2 regions of the Massilia sp. TWP1-3-3 genome follow, and region 2 is predicted to be linked to the other one. Evidence: predicted binding sites of a transcription regulator. Region 2 holds the regulator's gene; the other holds the start of a gene.
What was found. The regulator FliA, encoded in region 2, starts transcription of late flagellar genes. The targets are predictions, from matches to a motif close to CTAAAGTTTNNNNNNNNNNNGCCGNTA.
Positions count from the first base shown of each region.

Region 1: the regulator FliA is predicted to act here: its motif matches at 5,592-5,618, upstream of ACP7D4_RS06775 (flagellar protein FliT).

Region 1 is NZ_JAFCWX010000005.1:153,469-164,609, reverse strand. Features, by position in the region: gene fumC (class II fumarate hydratase) at 1-1,237, opposite strand, end outside; gene ACP7D4_RS06795 (tetratricopeptide repeat protein) at 1,401-2,117, opposite strand; gene ACP7D4_RS06790 (type IV pilus assembly protein FimV) at 2,369-3,394, shown strand; gene ACP7D4_RS06785 (hypothetical protein) at 3,489-3,752, opposite strand; gene ACP7D4_RS06780 (aminotransferase class I/II-fold pyridoxal phosphate-dependent enzyme) at 3,754-4,965, shown strand; gene ACP7D4_RS06775 (flagellar protein FliT) at 5,262-5,540, opposite strand; gene ACP7D4_RS06770 (HDOD domain-containing protein) at 5,659-6,486, opposite strand; gene ACP7D4_RS06765 (M1 family metallopeptidase) at 6,683-9,310, shown strand; gene ACP7D4_RS06760 (M13 family metallopeptidase) at 9,343-11,141, shown strand, end outside.
Region 2 is NZ_JAFCWX010000033.1:12,438-23,578, reverse strand. Features, by position in the region: gene ACP7D4_RS23700 (flagellar hook assembly protein FlgD) at 1-352, opposite strand, end outside; gene flgC (flagellar basal body rod protein FlgC) at 370-771, opposite strand; gene flgB (flagellar basal body rod protein FlgB) at 774-1,199, opposite strand; gene flgA (flagellar basal body P-ring formation chaperone FlgA) at 1,360-2,049, shown strand; gene flgM (flagellar biosynthesis anti-sigma factor FlgM) at 2,164-2,466, shown strand; gene ACP7D4_RS23675 (flagella synthesis protein FlgN) at 2,495-2,968, shown strand; gene ACP7D4_RS23670 (M35 family metallo-endopeptidase) at 3,308-4,369, shown strand; gene ACP7D4_RS23665 (M35 family metallo-endopeptidase) at 4,775-5,878, shown strand; gene ACP7D4_RS23660 (hypothetical protein) at 5,987-6,487, opposite strand; gene motD (flagellar motor protein MotD) at 6,503-7,270, opposite strand; gene ACP7D4_RS23650 (flagellar motor protein) at 7,283-8,029, opposite strand; gene ACP7D4_RS23645 (RNA polymerase sigma factor FliA) at 8,011-8,739, opposite strand; gene ACP7D4_RS23640 (MinD/ParA family ATP-binding protein) at 8,755-9,588, opposite strand; gene flhF (flagellar biosynthesis protein FlhF) at 9,581-10,906, opposite strand; gene ACP7D4_RS23630 (GIY-YIG nuclease family protein) at 11,103-11,141, shown strand, end outside.

The sequences.
Region 1 (11,141 bases), on a different contig from region 2:
GCGCGAGCGCGGTCACCAGCATCAGCGAGCGCTCCATCAGTTCGCCGATGCGTTCGCGGTTCGGTTCGATGCCGTGCGCGCAGTGCACGTCGAACGAGCGCATGCCGTCGGCCAGCAGGCGCGCGCTTTGCAGAAAATTATGCGCGATCATCGGCTTGAAAACGTTGAGTTCAAAATTGCCCGAAGCGGCGCCGATGGTCAGCGCGACATCATTGCCGAACACCTGGCAGCACAGCATCGTCATCGCTTCGCACTGGGTCGGGTTGACCTTGCCCGGCATGATGGAGCTGCCCGGCTCGTTTTCGGGGATGGTGATTTCGCCCAGGCCGGAGCGGGGACCGGACGCCATCCAGCGCACGTCGTTGGCGATTTTCATCAAGGCCGTGGCCAGCGTTTTAAAGGCGCCGTGCGCGCCCACCAGCGCGTCGTGGCCGGCCAGCGCCGCAAATTTGTTGGGCGCCGACTTGAACGACAGCCCCGTGCGCGAGCCCAGTTCGGCGGCGATGCGGTTGGCAAAGTCGGGATGGGCATTCAAGCCCGTGCCGACCGCCGTGCCGCCGGCGGCCAATTGCAGCAGGCCGGGCAGGGCGTGCTTGAGCGCGTGCTCGGAATACTCGAGCTGCGCCACATAGCCCGAAAACTCTTGCCCCAGCGTGAGCGGGGTGGCGTCCTGCAAATGGGTGCGCCCAATCTTGACAATGTCCATAAATTCGCGCGACTTGATCATCAAAGTGCCGCGCAGCTTGGCCAGCGCCGGCAGCACCGCGTGCGTGACGGCGGCGGCGGCGGCCACGTGCATCGCAGTCGGGAACATGTCGTTCGAGGACTGGCCCATGTTGACATGGTCGTTCGGATGGAGCAGGCGCGCTTCGCCGCGCTGGCCGCCGAGCAATTCGGAGGCGCGGTTGGCCAGCACTTCATTCATGTTCATGTTGCTTTGGGTGCCGGAACCGGTCTGCCAAACCACCAGCGGAAATTCGTCGGGATGGGCGCCGCCCAGCACTTCATCGGCCGCGCGCATGATGGCGTCGGCCTTGTCGGCCGGCAGCAGGCCGAGCGAGCGGTTGACGGCGGCCGCGGCGCGCTTGACCTGGGCCAGGGCAGCCACCAGTTCGGGCGCCATGCGCTCGGTCGAAATGGCGAAATGCAGCAGCGAGCGCTGGGTCTGCGCGCCCCACAAGTGCGCGGCGGGCACGTCGATGGGGCCGAAACTGTCCTTTTCGCTTCTCGTTTCCATAGCGGCATCCTGTTTTGTGTGGTGTTTGGATTAACGAGTTTACTCCAAAGGTCACCAGACAGTCAGATGCCGGCATCCGGCCACAGTCGTACCTGTGGGGCCGGAACCAGCCTATTGCCTCTGCTGGAGCGGTTCGACGAGCCGGCGCATCGATCCCATCCTTTTATTCCGTGAAGCTCGTGATGCGCACACCGGCGTCCTTAGCAAAACCGGTCCATCTGGCAGCTTCAGCCGCATCGCGCGGCACGCCCTGTCCCACCGAATACATGTAGCCGATGCGTTCCTGGGCCACGCCGTTGCCCGCTTCAGCAGCTTTCAGGTACCAGGCCGCCGCCTTGATAAAATCGCGTTCGCAGCCACGGCCGGTGCGCAGCATGGAGGCCACATTCACTTGCGCCGGGACGTTGCCGGCCTCGGCCGCCTTCAAAGCCCACTTGAACGCCATTTTGGGGTCTTTGGCAACGCCATTGCCCGAGTCGTACAGGACGGCCAAGTTGGCCATGGATGCAGCGTCTCCCTTCTCGGCAGCCGCTTTGAAAAGCTTTGCCGCCGCTACAGGTTCCTTCGGCCCGCCTTCGCCTTGTAAATGCATTACTGCAAGATTGAACTGCGCCTTGCCCTCATTCTGATCGGCCGCTTTCTGGTACCAGATGCGGGCCATCGCCAGGTCCTCGGTTACACCGGCTCCTTTTTCGTAAAGCACGCCCAGGTTGAACTGCGCCACGGGATCGTTTGCTTCAGCGGCCTTGTGCGTCACTGCGAATGTTTTCGCTTGCGCATCCATGGCGCTTTTCAGTGCGGTCGAGGCATCCGCATGAACAACGGGCGCAACGAGAACACTGAATGCAACAGCGACTGTGGAGCAAAATTGCTTGAACATGGTGCCTCCTGGGTTTAGTTAATAGCCGGAAAGTTTATTTTATCTCTGCAATTTTTGTTGTCTACAAATAATTTGAACATGGTCATGTTCTGTTGTTTTCCGGCATTGCTGCGCTGTAGGACGGGATTCATTTCCATAGCGGCATCCTATTTAGTTCGGCTTTCGGATTAAAGTGTTCATCCCAATGCGCGTTAATGTAGGTAAGGCTACAAATTTTGATGGCCGCAACTGAAACGACTGACTTGATTCCTATGCACCCGCTCCGATTCGCCCACGCCCTCCGCCTGTGCGGCGCCCTTGTTTTCAGCGGCATGCTGGCCTGCGCCCAGGCCGCCGAACTGGGCGAACCGGTGGTGCGCTCGCACCTGGGCCAGCCCTTGATCGCCGACGTCGAACTGAGCGCGCTGGCGGAACCCGGTACGCCGGTCTCCGTGCGCCTTTCCAGCGCCGACGTCTACAAGGGCGCCAACATCGCCATGCATCCGGTCCTGGGCAGCCTGAACCTGTCGGTGATGCGGCGCGATGGCCGCCAGTTCCTGCATGTCACGTCGGTCAAGCCGGTCGACTCCGACGCCGTGCACCTGTTCCTGGATTTGGTTGATGGGAACCGGCGCAACGTACGCGCGGTGACCTTGTGGATCACGCCCGATCCCGCGCCCGCGCCCGCGCCACGGCCGGCGGCGGTGCCGCTTTCAACCCCGACCCCGCTGGCCGTCGCTGCCGTCGCCGAACCTGCGCGCGCCGCGCCAGCCGCGCCAGCCCGCATTGCGCCGCCCCAGCCTGCGCCGCAGGTTGAGCGATCGCGCCCGGCACGCGTGATCAAGGTCCCGTCGTCCGACGCCGCCTGTCCCCAGCCGCAGTTTTCGCAAGAACAGATCAAGAGCTGCGCCTCGATCGACGCCAACAACGCGCTGCTCAGCGCGCAGATTGTGGAGCTCGAAGACAAGGTCAAGCAGCTGCAAGTGGCGATGGAAGGCAAGCATGCCGCGCCGGACGCCACGCTCCACAAGGCTGAACCAGCGCCGCCGCCAGCGCCGGCGCTGGCCAAGCCAGTGGTCAAACCTGCCGCCGGTTTTCCGTGGCTGCTGGTGATCGGCATCGTACTGGCCTTGCTGGCGATCGGCGGTGCTGTCTGGTTCATGCTCAGCCGCCGCAAAGGCAAGACGGTGGAGACGGCCGCGGCCGATTCAGTGGCCTGGTATGCGCGCCTGGCCAATCCCTTCCGGCGCAAGGCCACCGTGGCGGCCGTGGTGGCGGAAGCGCCGGCAGAAGCTTGAAACGGTGTTTGAAAAATAAATATTGCTTTTTTGAGGTCGCGCGCACGAACTCGTCTACACAACTTGACATTGTGCGTTATACTCTTTTCCGTTGTCACCCAGTGGCGGCAAAAAACGGAACACGGACCTGGCGCAGCCACCAACGATAGTGTGGCGCGATCAGCAGGTAATCGTTGAAGAAACGCCTGTTCTGGAAGCTGTCCGCGAGCCTACTGTGCGCAAGCGGACGCCGGATGCAACCGGCAAGAGGCGACGCCAGCAGATAGCTGGTGATCGCTCTCCCCAATTCCCCCTCCCGCAGCGAGTTTGGTGCCAAAAGGTTATACTTGTCCGTGATTTCATTACGGAAAGCAAGCAAAATGACACTCGCGGTACAAACACAATACGATGCATTCAAAGAGCGCGGACTGAAGCTCGATATGTCGCGCGGCAAACCCGCGCCCGAACAACTGGACCTGTCCAATGCACTGATGGCGCCCCTGCACAGCTTTACGGCGCTGGACGGTACCGACTGCCGCAATTATGGTCTGGGCGTCGGCCTGCCGGAAGCGCGCGCGCTGTTTGGCCAGTTGCTCGGCGTGCCGGCGGCGCAGGTGATTGTCGACAGCAGCGCCAGCCTGTCGCTGATGCACGACGTAATCGTCTACGCATTGCTCAACGGTGCGCCGGGCGGCCAGCCTTGGGTGGGCCAGCAAGTCAGTTTCCTGTGCCCGGTGCCAGGTTACGACCGCCACTTCTCGATCTGCGAAGCGCGCGGCATCAAGATGATCAATATCCCGCTGGGCGACGACGGCCCGGACATGGACCTGGTCGAGCGCCTGGTTGCCGCCGACGCCAGCATCAAGGGCATGTGGTGCGTGCCGAAGTACAGCAATCCGTCCGGCACCGTGTATTCGGACGCGGTCGTTGCACGCCTGGCCGCGATGAAGACGGCTGCGCCGGACTTCCGGATCATGTGGGATGACGCGTACCGTTTCCATCACCTGACCGAAGAGAGCATCGTCATCGCCGACATTCTTGACGCGTGCGCTAAGGCCGGCAATGCTGAGCGCGCCATCGTCTTTGCGTCCACTTCGAAGGTGAGCTGGGCCGGTTCCGGCATTGCCGCGCTGGCGGCTTCCCCTGCGAACATCGCCTGGTGGACCAAGCATGCGGGCATTCGCAGCATCGGCCCGGACAAGATCAACCAGCTGCGCCATGTCGCTTTCCTGAAGGATGCGGCAACCGTCGATGCGCTGATGGCCGCGCACCGCGCGCTGCTCAAGCCGAAGTTCGATGCGGTGCTCGCGCAGTTCGAGGCGCATCTGGGCGCGGTTGACGGCGTGTCGTGGACGGTGCCCAAGGGCGGCTATTTCATTGATCTGGTGACGCCAAAGGGCGCTGCCAAGCGCACCATCGCGCTGGCCAAAGAGGCGGGAATTACGCTCACGCCAGCCGGTGCGGCTTATCCGTATGGGGTGGATCCGGAAGACAGCCATATCCGGATTGCCCCGAGTTTTCCGTCGTTGGCGGAGATCGGGCAGGCGGCCGAGGGGATTGCGCTGGCGTTGAAGCTGGCGGTTGCACAGTAAAACAAAAGCGCCTGCGGGCGCTTTTTTTGTATGCCAACGCATTGTGCTCGCGTCGGCGGCCGTTGCACAGCAGGCCGAAAACCGTACCCACATCGTCCTCGCGCACGCGGGTGTTGCAGAAGGAGTAGGTCGGAAAAGCGAAGGCCTGGGCGGCCCCTTTTGCAACAGCCGCGTGCGCGAGGACGATTTTTTTATACTCCCGGGCCAATCTATAAGTGAGCGCCTGCGCGAGCGCGATGTGCCATAAAAAAAGCCGCTCAGCTTGCGCGGAACGGCTTTCTTAAATTTGGTCAAACTCAGTGCGTCGCGCGCACCACGTCGGACAGTTGCCACGGCTGCGTCACATCCCGGATCGCCCGGTCGTTCGCCATGATCATCTTGAGCAAATCAATCTTGCGCATCCGCGCCGCGCCTTCGAGTGCCGGTACGCCGCCGATCGTTTGCACCGACTGCAAGGCGCATTGCGTTTCCATCCGCGACAAGCCGTCAAAATCGCCCGCCTGCGCCGCGCCGGCCATCTTGCTGGTCAATCCGGCAATATTTTCGTACATCGAGAGAACGTCGTTCGGGGTCATGATGCTCACCTTGCCAGGATATGTAAAAGGATTGCCGCTTGTCCTTTTTTGTATCGGCACGGCAAATGCAAACTTGAGGGTATTTTGAAAATAAATTCAAAAAACCCCAAAACCTTGTCTAATGAATCATCTCTTCCAGCCCTGCGGACAGGTCCGCCAGCCCCGGCATGTCGTCCAGCAGCTCTTGCGGACCGAGTCCCAGGGCGGCCGCCACGGCGACCGGCACGCTCGCCGCGCGCTGCGCAGCGTCCAGCTTGAGCTCATCGGCGGCCGCGCGCCATACCGCCAGATGCACCACCGCCGCCATCCGGCTCAAGGGCGCACCCGCCAGCGGCTGCGGGAAGCCGCGCATTGTATCCGGGAACACATCGGGGAACTTCCAGCGCAGCGCCAGTTCGGCGCCGACCTCGCTGTAGTCGTAGCCAAAGGCGGCATGCTCCGCCGCCAGGCGGGCGGGTTGAAAGCAGTCCACGGCCTTGTCGAGCTCCTGCGCCTCGGCCGGCAAGCCGGTGTGCATGACCAACTGGCCGATCGCGTGCATCATTCCGATCGTAAAGGCCAGGTCGGTATTCAAGCCCACTTTCCTGGCGATCCACTTGGCGGCCACCGCCGTGTTCATGCTGTAGCGCCAAAAACGCTTCAAGTCCAGGCCGGGCACGGTCTTGAAGCCGCCCACCAGGCCGCTGCTGATAACGAGCGTCCTGACCGTCACAAAGCCGAGCATGCGGATCGCATCTTCAACGTTGCCGATGCGGCGCGAGACATGGTAATACGCCGAATTGGCCAGCCGCAGCAGCTTGGCCGACAGCACCGGGTCGAGCGAGAGCGTGCGGGCGATGTCGTCGACCGACACCTCGGCTTTTTCAAAGCTGCTGATCAATTCTTCGACCACCCTGGGGGCGGTGGGGAGGGCGTTCGGGTTTTGCAGCAAGGCTTCCAACGTCATGACGCTCTCCTGGTTTATGCATGCTGGGCAAGGCGCTTCGGATGACTATATAGCGAATATCCTGCGCGCGCCAGTTCGGCCATGCGCGCTTTTCTGCAGCGCGGCGCCTTATTTTGCAGTTCGTCGCATTTAACGAGCACGCTTGGTGCGCTTTCGATAAAGTGCAGCCTGGGCCCTTACATCAAACGAGAAAAGAATGAACCTACCGTTAGCTTGCCGCTTTGCCGCCACCGCCGCTCTTTCCATCGCCACCCTTGCCGCCCACGCGGAAGCGCCGTTTTTGTTCGCGGCCACCCCGGGCAAACTGCCCAAGGATGTGATCCCGATACAGTACGCCGCGCACCTGGTGCCGAACATGGCGACTAATACCTTCCTGGGCTCCGAAAGCATCGAGATCGACGTGCTCAAGAGCACCTCGACCATCATGCTCAATGTGGCCAATATCGACATCGATGCGGCCAGCCTGTCGGGCAAGGGCATCGGCGAACTGAAGCTGGCCGGGCAAGTGAGCAAGGAGCAGGAAACGCTCACCTTCAAGCTGGCCACGCCGCTCGCGCCGGGGCGCTACCAGCTGGCGCTCAAATTTCATGGGGCGATTAACCGCGAAGCGCGCGGCCTGTTCCAGCTGAAATACAAGGTGGGCGCCAAGGAAAAATCCATGCTCGCCACGAACATGGAGCCGACCGATACGCGCCGCCTTCTCCCAAGCTGGGACGAGCCATCGTTTCGGGCCAACTTCAAGCTGACGGTCGACTTGCCGGCCAACTTCAAGGCTTACTCCAACACCCCGGTCGAAAGGCAGGAAAAGATCGACGGCGGCCTGCAGCGTTTCGCCTTTGGCGCCACGCCCAAAATGCCGAGCTACCTGCTGGTGCTGGTGGCCGGCGAACTGGAACGCTCAAGCGTCAAGCAGGGCGCGGTCGAGATCGGCGTTGTGACCACCGAAGGCAAGCAAGCGTCCGGCGCCTATGCGCTGGGGGTGACCAAGGATATCCTCAATTATTACAACGGCTATTTTGGCCAGCCCTATCCGCTGCCCAAGCTCGACCAGATTGCCATCCCGGGCGGCTTTAACGGCGCCATGGAAAACTGGGGCGGCATCGTCTACAACGAATCGGCGCTGCTGTACGACCCCAAGACCAGCCCTGACAGCACACGCCAGCGCTCGTTCGGCATCAACGCGCATGAAGTGGCGCACCAGTGGTTCGGCAACCTCGTTACCATGGCCTGGTGGGACAATCTGTGGCTCAACGAAGGCTTCGCTTCGTGGATGGCGACCAAGGCCACCGACCATTTTCACCCTGAATGGCGGGCGCCGCTGAACGTGCAGGCCAACGGCGAATACGTGCTCAACCAGGATGCACGCAAGACCACGCACCCGATCCAGACCCCGGTCGAGACCGAAGAGCAGGCCGCCTCCGCCTTTGACGGCATCACCTACGGCAAAGGCCAGGCCTTTTTGCGCATGCTCGAAGCCTACCTGGGCGAGGAACCCTTCCGCAAGGGCATCCGCGCCTACATGGCGCAGCACCAGTACAGCAACACCACCAGCGCCAACCTTTGGAGCGCGCTTGAAAAGGCGTCCGGCAAACCGGTCGAAAAGCTCGCCTCCGACTGGACCACGATGCCCGGCTTTCCGCTGGTGTCGGTGGAGCAGGCGTGCGAGAACGGCAAGCGCCGCGTCACGCTCAGCCAGCAGCAGTACCGGCTGGACGAGCCGGCGCTTGAAAAGCGTCTGTGGAATATCCCGGTGCAGGTCGGTACCGTCAACGGCAAGGCGTCGTACACCTTGCTCTCCGGCCCGTCCGTCACCGTCACGCAGCCGAACTGCGACGGCGCGCTGGTGATCGACCCGGCTAGCGTTGGGTACTTTCGCATCAAATACGACGCTGTTACCTTCGAAGCGCTGGCGCAGCAGGCGCCCAAGCTGGCCGACACCACGCGCCTGAAGCTCTTGAACGACACCTGGAGCCTGGCGCAGGGCGGCACCATCCCGCTGTCCGGCTACTTCAAGCTGCTCGACAAATACGTCGACGAGCCGCGTTTTGCGGTGTGGGGTTCGATCATGGAGAGCCTGGCCACGCTCGACGAATTGGCCAAGAACGAGCCGGAGCAAGCAGCGATTCGGCGCCTGGTGATCGCGCTGGCCAGCCCGCGCATGAACAAGCTTGGCTGGACCGTCAAGGCGGCCGATACGGCCGAAGAGCGCCAGCTGCGTTCACTGTTGGCCAGCGCACTGGCGCGCTCGGGCGATGCCGGCGCCATCGCGCAGGCCAACAGCGGCCTGCAGAACTACCTCAAGAACCCGGCCAGCGTCGACGTCTCGATGCTCGACTTTGTGGTTGCCACGGCGGGGCGCTATGCCGACCAAAAAACGTACGAACAGATGGTCGAGCGCACGCTGCAAACCCAGAACACCGAAGAACGCGGCCGCTTCGGCCGTTCGCTGCTGATGGCGCAAGACAGCGCGCTTGCCGCCCGTTCGCTGAAACTGGCCCTGTCGGATGCGCTGCCGGCGGCCATGACGAGCGGCGTGGTGCCGCTGGTGTCGTACGCCGGCCACAGCGACCTGGCCTGGACGTTTGCGCTGGCCAACCGCGAGGTGCTGCTCAAGGACCAGGAAGCGGGCGGCAAGAACCGCCTGTTCCCTGGCATCGTGGCCGGGTCCACCAAGGCGCTCGACGCCGACATGATGGAAGCCTACGTCAAGCAGACTTTCGGGGCCGATGCGCAGGTCGAGGCGGCGCGCGTGGGTAATGCGATTCGCACCCGCGTCAAGCAAAAGCAAGCCTTGCTGCCCCAGGTGCGTTCTGCACTAAAATAAAAGCCATCACTTCAACCAGAAGGGGACCTTACATGAACACCAGCTGGACACCTTTGAAACGCGCCGTCGCACTGGCCCTGTGTGGCGCGTCTATGGCTATCGCGCCGGCCCATGGCGCAGGCCAGACGCCGGCGCCGGCCAAGGCCGCCACGGCCTTGCCGCAAGTGCTGCCGGGCGACGATTTTTTCACTTACGCCAATGGCGACTGGCTCGCCAGGACCGAGATTCCGGCCGACCGCAGCAGCTGGGGCGCATTTGCCGAGATGGCCGAAACGACCAATGCGCGCATCGTCAAGCTGATCGAAGCGGCGCTCGCCGACAAGGCCCTGGGCGGCGAACCGCGCAAGGTGGCCGACTACTACGCCGCCTTCATGGATGAAGCGGGGATCGAGGCGAAGGGTGTCGTGCCGCTCAAACCGGTGCTGGCCAGGATCGACGCCATCAAGGACCGGGCGGCGCTCACGCGCGCGCTGGGCGCGTCATTGCGCGCCGACGTCGATCCGCTGAACTCGACCAACTTCCAGACCGAAAACCTGTTCGGGTTGTGGGTCACGCAAGGCTTGTCGGACCCGGATCACAACACGCCCTACCTGCTGCAGGGCGGCCTGGGCATGCCCGACCGCGCTTACTACCTGACCGACAGCGCGCGCATGGCCGAGCTGCGCACCAAGTACCAGCAGCACATCGCCGCCATGTTCAAACTGGCCGGCTACGGCGACACCGATGCGCGCGCCGCGCGCGTGATGGCGCTGGAAACGCGCATTGCGCAGTCGCACGCCACGCGCGAAGATTCGGCCGACGTTTTAATGGCGAACAACACCTGGAGCGCGCAGGACTTTGCGGCCAAGGCGCCGGGCATGGACTGGCGCGCGTTTTTCAAGGCGGCGCGCCTGGGGGGAGCAGGGCGCTTCATCGTCTGGCACCCGGGTGCGGTGACGGGCATTGCAAAGCTGGTGGGCAGCACCGACGTCGCCACCTGGAAGGACTTTTTGGCCTTCCACCAGGTGAACCACTTTGCCGCCACGCTGCCCAAAGCGTTCGGCGACCAGAAGTTCGAGTTTGCCGGCAAGACGCTGCAAGGCACGCCGCAGCAGTCGCTGCGCTGGAAGCGCGCGCTGGCGGCCACCAACGGCGCCATGGATGACGCGGTCGGCAAGATGTACGTCGAGCGCTATTTCCCGGCCGAGAACAAGGTGCGCCTCAAGCAAATGGTCAGCAACATCATCGCCGCCTTCGGCAAGCGCATCGACACGCTGACCTGGATGGCGCCGGCCACGCGCGCCCAGGCGCAGGAAAAGCTCAAGACCATGTACGTGGGCGTGGGCTACCCCGACCGCTGGACCTCGTACGCCGGCCTGAAGGTCGTGCCGGGCGATGCGCTGGGCAACGCCATGCGCGCCGAGCAGTACCACTACGCGCAGCAGGTGGCAAAGCTCAAGCAAAAGGTCGACAAGACCGCGTGGGCAATGCCGCCGCAACTGGTCAACGCGGTCAACCTGCCGCTGCAAAACGCGATGAACTTCCCCGCTGCGATCCTGCAAAAGCCGTTCTTTGACGCGGCGGCGTCCGACGGCACCAATTACGGCGCCATCGGTTCGATCATCGGCCACGAAATCAGCCACAGCTTCGACGACCAGGGCGCGCAGTTCGACGCGCAGGGCCGCCTGCGCGACTGGTGGACCAAGGACGACATGGCGTACTTCAAACAGGCGTCCGAAAAACTGGTCCAGCAGTACAACGGCTACAAGCCGTTTCCCGATTTGGCCGTCAATGGCCAGCTGACGCTGAGCGAAAACCTGGCCGACCTGGCCGGCGTGGCCGCTTCCTACGA
Region 2 (11,141 bases):
TGCCCTTGCCGCCGGCCAGCGCCACCTTGTCGCCGGCCACCAGCACGCCGTGGCCGATCATCGTGGCCGCCTGCAGCGATTCCGACGACTGGTAGCTCGACTTGAGCGACTCGAGCGTGGTATTTAACTGGTTGATGCCGGTGACGGTCGAGAGCTGGGCCAGCTGGCTGGTCACTTGCGCATTGTCGAGCGGGTTCATCGGATCCTGGTTTTTCATCTGGGTGATCAGGAGCGTCATGAACTTGTCCTTGTCGGCGTCCACGCTGGCGCCGGCCGTGCTTCCCTTCTTGGCATTGACGGTATTCATCAAGTCTTGCGACACATAGCCGGGCGGAGTTTGAATGGTAGTCATGGCATTTTCTTCGTCGTTTACTGACCGAGCGTCAGCGTTTTCATCAGCAGCGCCTTGGCTGCATTCATGGTTTCCACATTGGTCTGGTACGACCGGGAAGCCGACAGCATATTGACCATCTCATCGACCACGTTCACGTTTGGCATCGCCACATAACCCTTGTCGTCAGCCAACGGATGTTTTGGATCGTATACCTGTTTCAAAGGCGACGGATCGTCGATCACCTGCTGAACCTTGACGCCGGTGCCGCCGCCTTCGGTCTGCACGGCCTCGAAAACCACCTGTTTAGCCCGGTAAGCCTGGCCAGTGGCGCTGCTGGCGGAATCGGCATTTGCAAGATTGCTGGCAACGGTGTTTAACCTTTGCGCCTGTGCACTCATGGCCGAACCGGAAACATTAAAGATATTAAAGAGCGACATGATCAAGAACCTCCCTGGATCGCGGTCAGCATGCCGCGGATCTGCATATTAAGAAACGTGACGCCCGCTTCGTAGCGCAGGGCGTTGTCGGCGAACTGATTGCGCTCGACATCCATGTCGACCGTGTTATTGTCGGCGGCGCCCTGGGCCGGCATGCGGTACTGCACCGGCGTGCCGTTGGGCAGGTAGTCGCCTCCGCCGCTGATCGGCATGTGGGCCGGCGCCGTCTGCGCCAGTACGCCGGCCGGCGGGGTGCCGCTGTTGCGCGCCACGACCGCCTGCAAGGCGCTGGCGAAATCGATGTCGCGTGCCTTGTAGTTGGGCGTGTCCGCATTGGCGATGTTGGACGCGAGCACTTGCTGGCGCTGCGCCCGCAGCCCCAGGGCCGCCTCGTTAAAACCCATGTATTCGTTGAGTTTGCCAATCATGTCGTTCGCCTCGCGTTCGCCTCGTTATATGACAGGACCGATAGTACGTGGGCTTGGGGCTTGCTAATCGGGCGATCAAGATGGGTAAACGGCGGCTGTTCATCACTTCGGGCCCCTCGCGCGAGGCCTATCATCGCGTCACTAGATAAAGGCGCCCACCATGAAAACCCTGTTGACGATCTTACTGTTCCTTGCCGCACCGTTCGCTCTGGCCCAGGCGCCGGCACGCCAGGACCTGGAGTCGCTGCGCCAGATGGCGCAGCAATATCTGGTCACCCAGAGCGCCGGCCTGCCGGGCAAGGTGACGGTCACGGTGGGCGCGCTCGACCAGCGCATGAACCTGGCCGCCTGCCCCGACCCGCAGCCGTTCCAGCAGCCGGGCGCGCGCGCGTGGGGCAAAACCACGGTCGGCGTGCGCTGTCTGGCGCCTACTGCCTGGACGGTGTATATTCAATCGCAGGTAAGCGTGCAGGCCGAGTACGTGGCCGCCGCCACGCCACTGGTGCAGGGCCAGACCATTGACGCGTCGCAGCTGGTGATGGTCAAGGGCGACCTTGCGGCGCTGCCCAACGGCGTGCTGACCGATATCGCGCAGGTCGTCGGGCGCACCAGCAGCATGTCGGTGCAGTCAGGGGCGCCACTCCGCGCCGACCTGCTGCGCAGCAAACCGGTGGTGCAGCAAGGCCAGGCAGTGCGCGTGGTGTCGGGCGGCGCCGGGTTCCGGGTGACGGCCGAAGCGCGCGCGATTGGCAACGCCAGCGAAGGCCAGGTGGTGCAAGTGCGCACGCCGGCCGGGGCGATTATCAGCGGCGTGGCCAAGGCCGGTGGATTGGTGGAAGTTGTTTTCTGAATATTTCAGGAAGTAGACGCAACAATGCTGCCGGTCGCGCTAAAGTTTACGGGGATGGCGCCGTAATAGATGCAGACCATGGAGTTTCCACTCCGCGCAGAGAAGGATGATGCCGTGAAAATCAACGATACAATCAAGGGTGGCCCTGCATTGGCGGCAGCAAATACGCCAGCACACAGCGCCAAAAACGCCGAAAAAGCCAGCACCGCAGGGCCGGCCAGCACCGACAGCGTACGCTTGTCGTCGCAGGGGCAAGCCATGTCGGCGGCAGCGAGCAGCACGGGCGTGTTCGACACCAAAAAGGTCGAGCGCATCAAGCTGGCCATCGCCGATGGGCAGTTCAGTATCAATTCAGAGAAAGTCGCAGACGGCTTGCTGGAAACAGTGCGCGACCTGTTGCATTCCCGCAAACGCTAATTGAAGCGACGAAGGCGAGCTTTTCATCATGTCCACGGCCAGTGCACACACCACGCTGCAAGACGAACTAAAACTGATCAATTGCTTGATCGACCTGATGAAACAGGAACAGCAATGCCTGGTGGCCGCCGATACCGACGGCCTCGGCACGCTCACGCCGCGCAAGACCGAGCTGGTTGAACAGCTCGGCACCCTCGCCGCCCAGCGTCACGCCAGCTTGCAGCAAGACGGCTGCGACGGCTCCGAAGCGGGCATGCAGGCGTGGGTGAAGCGGCTGAACAATCCCGCGATCCAGGCCAATTGGCAGCATGTGCTGGAAAAAATGCGCGCGGCGAAAGAACTGAACCGCATCAACGGCATGCTGATCAACAAGCAAATGACCCACAACCAGAATTTGATACAAGCCATGCGCACGCCGTCGCATGCGGTCGATACGGGGTTTTATGGCCCCAGCGGGCATGCGACGCCGGTCAGCGGGAAGCGGCCGTTGGTGGTGGGATAGAACTGACTTGCTACATTCAGGAAAACCGGCCGCGCGCCGGTTTTTTTGTATCCAGGACCCAACAACATCGTGCTCGCGCACCAGAACGATGTAACGCTGCTGCATGACTTTCGCAAGGGCGATGGAGACGTTCCTCCACCTTGCGTGACTAAATTGACACATTTCATAAATCAACTTTACTTCTGCGCGTGAATCCGTGAGTATCAGTCACGGGTTTCCGGTATAGACAAGTGATATTTTGTCACGGCAACTTCTATAAAAAGCTGCACGCCAGCGCCGGCCACAAGCTGGTCAATGCGCGATGCGGCAAACAACACGACTCATCTTCGGAGGAAAACAATGAATTGGAATAACGTAGGCAAGGCAAGTGTTGCAATCGTCGCAGGCGTGGCATGCATCGGCGCACACGCAGCGTCCAAGCACGGCGTGACCGCCACCGTGGCGGCCGAGAAAAGTTCGCTGGGCAAGAACGACAACGTCACCGTTCGCCTGACCATCACCAACACCTCGGCTCAGCCGCAAATGGTCTTGAAGTGGCATACCGCGTTTGCCGAGATTGAAGAGTCGCTGTTTGAAGTGACCCGCGACGGCGCCAAAGTTCCCTACCTGGGCGCCCACTACAAGCGCGGCACGCCAACGGCGTCCGATTACTATCTGTTAAAGCCGGGCGCCTCGCACACGGTACGCGTTGAACTGTCGGACATGTACGACATGAGCATCACGGGCCAGTACACGATTGCTTACAAGGCAGCGTCAGTGAACCTGTTCGGCACCCACGAGAAAACGGTTGGCGAGATCACCTCGCCGGTGGCATCGGTATGGATTGACGGCGCCCAGCCGCGCGGCGCCCAATCGATCGCTGGCAAGGCGCCGGCAGACACCGGCAATTCACTCGCCGCACTGTCGTTCAGCAAGTGCACCGCCGCCCAGCAGGGCGAGATCACCCAGGCCATCGGCGTGGCCAGCGGCTATGCCAACAATGCCACCAGCTACATGGGCGGCGCGCTCGGTGCTCGCTACAGCAAGTGGTTCGGCGCCAGCGACGCCGGCCGCATCGCACACGTGAAGGCCAATTACACCGCCATCAAGGGCGCGTTCGACAGCAAGCCGATCACGGTCGACTGTGGCTGCAAGAAGACCTACTACGCGTATGTCTACCCGAACCAGCCTTACAAGATCTACGTGTGCAAGGCGTTCTGGACGGCGCCGATGAGCGGCACCGATTCCAAAGGCGGCACGCTGGTCCATGAAATGAGCCATTTCACGGCCACCGCCGGCACCGACGACTGGGTCTACGGCCAGTCGGGCGCGGCCAGCCTGGCGATCAGCGATCCTGCCAAAGCGACCGACAATGCGGACTCGCACGAGTATTTTGGCGAGAACACGCCGGCGCAGAACTGATCAGCCGTGCTTCACGACAAGCCGGCGTCCTTGTGGGCGCCGGTTTTTTTTCGTCTCGCCGGCAGCGCTGAACCAACTGTGGAAATAATGTTACACCGCTGGAACGGTCCACGACAAACATTTGTTTATTTGCCCTTGTAACCGTTCAAAATTTAACAATCCATTGTCACAGTGCTCAAGCCAGATGTGACAGTAACAACTTGTTTTCATAGCGGGCTCGTTAAAATTTCTTTGGAGAACCAACAAAAGTTAAAAACATTAAACATTCGCCTATTTGACACAATTACCGATGATTCAACGTTTACTCGGCATCCGGGTTTATGTGACGATGAATTGTTGAGCTCGGTTTTATATGCATGACGGCTCAGCGGACAACGACAACCACATATACTTCACGGAGCAGAAATGAACTTGAATACATTGGTAAAAGCTGGCGTATCGATTGCTACACTCGCAGCATGTTTCTCCGCACAGGCTGCATCTAACGGCGTGACCGTCAGCATTGCACCGGAAAAAAATTCGCTCAAAAAAGATGACGACGTTGTCATGCGCGTCACCATCACCAACACCTCGGCCAGCCCGCAGTACGTGCTCAAGTGGCATACCCCGTTCTCCGGGATCGAAGACCATATCTTCGAAGTCACGCGCGATGGCGTGGACGTGCCCTACCTAGGCCGCCACTACAAGCGCGGCGCGCCAACGGCCAAGGATTACTACCTGCTCAAGCCGGGCCAGTCGCACACCAGCCGGGTTGAACTCTCGTCGGTCTACGACATGAGCGTGACGGGCGACTACGCCATCAAATACCACGTTGCATCGGTCAACCTGTTCATGCCGAGCAAAGGCTTGCCAAGCATCTCCGCCGCACCGGTTGGCGCCAACGTCGACGACCTGGCATCGGCGCCGGTATCGATGTTCATCGATGGCCGCCTGCCGCGCGGCACCGTGGTTGGCACGCCGTTCGAGCTGGCCAAGCAAGGCGCGGGCACCCCGGGCGCGATGAGCCTGGCCACCACCGGCTGCACCGCGTCGCAATCGAGCTCGATCACGTCGGCCATCAGCGCGGCCAAGACCATGGCCAACGGCGGCGTCAGCTACCTGAACGCCGGCACCAACGGCACCCGCTACAAGAAATGGTTCGGGACCTACAGCTCGACCCGCTACGCGACGGCCCGTTCGCACTTCACCGCCATCAAGGATGCGCTCGACAACAAGCCGATCGTCGTCGATTGCAGCTGCAAAGAGTCGTACTTCGCTTACGTGTACCCGACCCAGCCATACAAGATCTACGTCTGCAACGCGTTCTGGTCGGCGCCAACGAGCGGCACTGATTCCAAAGGCGGCACCCTGGTGCACGAGCTGTCGCACTTTAACGCCGTCGCCGCCACGGACGACCGCGCTTATGGCCAGTCGGCGGCAGCCAGCCTTGCCATCAGCAACCCGGCCGGCGCGCTGGACAATGCGGACTCGCACGAATATTTTGGCGAAAATTCGCCATTCCTGAACTAAGGAAGCACACTTCTTTCCCGGCTTGGGAATTTTGGCGGCGCCGTGCGAACGGCGCCGTTTTTTTATGTGGGCGCGTCGTCGCAACGTCGCGCGTGCGCGCTGGGGCGCTTAGCGCGCGGGTCCGAAAGTGAAGGTCACCGAGGGAACCACGGCCGCCGACAGGGCCTCCATCTTGGAAGCATCGCCAAGGTAGCCGCCCGTATAACTGAGCTTGTAGGTATGCCTGGGCTTGAAATCATAGCTGCGCGTGATGTCGATAGCGTGACTGATCTTGTGGCCTGGTTTGACGGCGATGAAGTCATCTTTGGTGAACGGGCCGCGCTTGACCATGGGGCCGGTGTAATCGACCTCGGCGCCGGTGGCCGCATCGGTAATGGCGAACTCGCGCCGGAAAATCTGCTTGTCTGCATACACGGCCTTGGGCACGTAGACCGGCTTGCCGCTGGCGTTGTCCAGCGTGAGCTTGACCACGACCTTGCCCCCGTTGGCGTCAACCTGCAACTGCTGTTTTATATTATTCATGCCACCATTCACGCCACCATTCATGCCGCCTCCTGCGTGGGCCACCAGCGGCAGCGCCAGCAGCACCGCCATCATCGATTGAATCAACTTGTTCTCCCCAGGTTAATAGGTGCGCACCTCTTTCGGCGAATCGGGCACCGCCGACAAGATGGTGACGGTGACGCGCCGGTTGCGCGCCTTGCCTTGCGGCGAATCGTTGGCCGAGACCGGCATGTTCGATGCGCGTCCAACGGCCGTCAAACGCGCCGGCGCCACGCCGCTGTCGATGAACAAGCGTACCACGCTGCTGGCTCGTACGGCGGACAGTTCCCAGTTCGACGGGTAGAGCGCATTGGCGATTTTGGTGTCGTCGGTGTGCCCTTCCACCTGCAGCGCGTGGGTGTCGTTGCGCAGCACCACGCCAAGGGCGCGCAGCGCCTGGGCCGACTCGGGGGCCAGACGCGCCTCGCCCGGGTCGAACAGCACGCTCGCGTTGATCTCCACCGTCACGCCCAGCGCGGTCTGGGTCACGCGCACCTTGCCTTCCTTGACCAGCGGCGCCAGGGCGGCCGACAAGTCCTTGGCCAGCTTCTTGAGCGCTTCGGCCTCGCGCCGCAAGGCTTCGTTGCGCTTTCTCATGGCGGGCGTATTGACGGGCGGGGCCAGCGTGGCCATCGGCGCCACCTGGCCGGGCACGCTGACCGCTTCGTGCTCCTTGCCGGTGAAGGCTTTGTCGAGCGACAGCGCAAAGGCCTTGTACTTGCCTTCGTTGACCACGGAGATGGCGTACATGACGACGAAAAACGCGAACATCAGCGTGATCAGGTCGGCGTAGGAAATGAGCCAGCGCTCGTGGTTGTCCGGCTCTTCGGCAAACCGTTTGCGCGCCATGAATCGTGCTCCCTACGCGCGCGAGAGCAGGCTGGCGACGCGCTCTTCGATCACGCGCGAATGGTCGCCGCCGGCGATGTCGTGAAAGACGTCGGTCAGGATTTCATACTGCGTGACCGTCTCGGCGATGATGTTTTTGAGCTTGTTGGCGACCGGGTAGTAAAACAGGTTGGCCAGTCCCACGCCATACACGGTGGAGACAAAGGCGACGGCGATGCCGCTGCCCAGCTTGGCCGGCTCGGCCAGGTTCTCCATCACGTGGATCAATCCCAGCACGGCGCCGATGATGCCGATGGTGGGCGAGTAGCCAGCGGCCGACTCCCAGATCTTGGCTGCCTGGCGCTCCGAAAATTCGTAGGCCGTTACTTCCGTTTCCAGCAGGCCGCGCACCTTGTCGGGCGCGATCCCGTCAACCACCAGGCGCAAGCCTTTCTGGATGAATTTGTCCTGCGACTTGAGCATGAACGGCTCGAGCGAAAGCAAGCCGTCGCGCCGCGCGTGCAAGCTCCATTGCGCGATGTCGCGCGCCAGGCGCGTGCGCTGCGACTCGGGCGGGCGAAACACCCAGCGCAGCATGTGCACGCCGCGCAGAAAGGTATGCCGTTCGGTCTGCAGCAGCACCGCGCCAAAGGTGCCCACGACCACGATGATGAAGGCGGCCGGCTGCACCAGCGAGGCGAACTTGCCCCCTTCCATGCCGTGACCGAGCAGCAGCGCGGCCAACGCGAGAACAATCCCCGCTACGCTGGCCCAGTCCACGCCTGCTCCCGTAGTGTCGCGCGCAGGCGCGCCACCGCTTGCGTATGCAATTGCGATACGCGTGATTCGGACACCCCCATGACGGCTCCAATTTCTTTGAGATTTAATTCTTCTTCGTAGTAGAGCCCCATCAGGATTTTCTCGCGCGGGGGCAAGGCGTCAATGGCGTCGATGACGGCCTGGCGAAAGTCGCCATCCATGAGCGAGCGCAGCGGGTCGGCGTCGTCCACCGCATAGCGGTCCAGAAAACTGTCGTTGCCTTCGCTGTCGTGGAAGTCTTCGTAATACACCAGTTGGTGGCCGCCGCCGTCCGAGAGCATGTCTTGGTAGTCGGCCAGCGAGAGCTTGAGCGACTTGGCCACTTCCGATTCGGACGGCGCGTGGCCCAGCTTTTGCTGCAGCGCGCTCATGGCCGCTTCAATTTTGCGCATGTTTTGGCGCATGGAGCGGGGCAGCCAGTCGGACGAACGCAATTCGTCGAGCATGGCGCCGCGGATGCGCAGCACGGCATAGGTTTCAAATTGGGCGCCGTGGGTTTCCTCGTAGCGGGAAATGGCGTCCAGCAGGCCGATCATGCCAGCCTGGATCAGGTCGTCGACTTCCACGCTGGCGGGCAACTTGGCCTTCATGTGGTGGGCAAGCCGCTTCACCAACGGCATGTGCTCCGTCAGTAAGTTGTTCTTGTCGGTTTTGCCTTTGACCGTGTACATGTTTACCGTAAAGTTTTATGAGCCAAAATGGGTGCTTCCCCCTGCTCGGCCTAGCGGCGCCATGCCCGCCATGGCAAACCGCCCTGCCAGCCGGCGAAACGCGACGGAGGCGCCCGCCAGCGGGAACGCATCGACCACCGCGCGCCCGAGGCGCGCTGCGCGCTGCAGGTATTCATCGGCCGGCACCGAGCCCATCGACACAAGTTGTACCGCAAGGTAACGACTTGCCGCAGAGGACATATTATCGTATACCACCTTCGCCTCCTGTTCGGAAGCCCCGGTCACCAAAATACCGTAGGGACGGCGGCCCAACTGTTGCGAAAGGCGCTTGATGAGGCGGTAGGCGGCCGTGATCGACTCGGCGCTGGTGGATACCTGGACCACGATTTCGCAGTTGCCCATGATGGGGACGGGAAAGCTGTCGCGGCTGTCGAACTCGCCGTCGACAATGACGATGCCGCTTTGCTTGACCAGCACATCGAACGTCTTGGCCAGGCGGCGCGCATCGTCCGCGCCGCTGCATGCGCGCCGGGTGCGCGCCATGCTGACCACGCCAAAGCCTTGCGGCACCTGGTTGATGACCTGGTTCAGGCCGCATTCCTGGCGCGCCACGTTCAGCAGGCTCGAACCGCGGTCCACGCCCAGGCGCTGGGCCACGCCGTATTCCTGGTCGCAGGCGTCGACGATGACGACGTCGTTGCCGGCGCGCGCCAGCGACGCGCCCAGGTTGACCAGCATGGCGCCCTTGTCGTCCTGGGCGGTGGCCGATAAAAACGTGACGATGCGCGGCTTTGGCCCGGCCAGCATCCTGCGCAGGCCTTCGGCCTGGTCGAAATCGAAATTAGCCAAGGAACACCTCGCGCAGGCTGCGGTCATTGTTGGCGTTGGTCGCGCCGGCCATCAGGAGCGGCAATTCGGCGTCCGCGTACTGGGTGGCGGCGTCGCCCTTTTTGAGACGGAAGGCGCGGTCAATCAGCATGGCGCGGTCGGCCAGGTGCAAGTCTTCGGGCACGCGCTGGCCGTTGGAGATGTAGAACAGGTTCAGCTTCTGGCGGATCACGACGTCGAGCACGTTGCCGAGCGAGGCCGCTTCGTCCAGCTTGGTCATGATTGCCCCCGCCAGACCGCTGCCCTGGTAGGCGCGCACCACTTCGTTGAGCGTTTCGTTGGTGGACGTCGAGTTCAGGCACAGCAGGCGCTTGACGTCCGCGCCGGTGCCCGACAGCATCGCCACCTGCTCGGCCACGTTGTGGTCGCGCTGCGACACGCCGACCGTGTCGATCAGCACGGTGTGCTTGTTGCGCAATTCTTTCAGGGCGATGCGCAGGTCCGATTCATCCTTGACCGAGTGCACCATCACGCCGAGGATCTTGCCGTAGATGCGCAACTGCTCGTGGCCGCCGATACGATACGCGTCGGTGGTGATCAAGGCCAGTTTTTCAGGGCCGTGGCGCATCACGCAGCGCGCCGCCAGTTTGGCGGTGCTGGTGGTCTTGCCCACGCCGGTGGGGCCGACCAGGGCGAAGACGCCGCCCTTTTCCAGGATTTCATTTTCGTTGGCAATGGTGGTCAGGTTGCGCGACAGGACCGTCTTGATCCATGCCAGACTCTGTGCCTCATCTTTTCCCGACGGGAGTTTTTCGATCAGGTAGCGCGACAGGCTGGCCGAAAAACCGGCCGCCAGCATCTCGCGCAGCACGCTGGTTTTTTGCGGTTCGCGCTGCGCGGTCGTGCTCCATGAAATTTCGGCCAACTGGGTTTCCATCAGGCCGCGCATGGCGCGAATTTCGCTCATCATGCCGCTCATTTCGGCCGCCGCCGTGTCTTTGGCCTGGGCCAGCGCCTGCTGCATCATCGACGACATTTGGCTGGCCATCAGCGACATGTCGAAGTGGCCAGGGACTGCAGGTAGCGGAACCGCGGCTGCCGGCGCGTAGCGGTTGGCGTAGGACTCGGGCGGCAGCGACAGGCTGGGGCGCGGCTGCGCCATTTCCGTTTCATGCGCGGGCGAGGCCATCGAGGCGACATCGTCGCTGGCCAGCGCCAAAATTTCGACCACGCCGTCGAGCGGGCGGTTCGACAGGATCACGGCATCAGGCCCAAGCGCGTCGCGCACCTTGCGCAGCGCTTCGCGGGACGTTGCTGCGGTAAATTTTTTGACGTTCATTGTCGACTCCTGGGTACGGCCGGCGTGCTCACATGAGGCATTGACCGATTCACAGGATGGATTATTGACGATGCCGAACGGAAACCATCAGCGGAGAAGGACGGGGAAACGGGGTCACTTCAACGTTAGTCATTTCCTGATGGAAAAATGACAATCCTGTGCGACAGGATTTTGGAGAAAACAGCATGATGGGCGCATGGAAAAGCTCAACTACGTGTACATATTGGACAGCGCG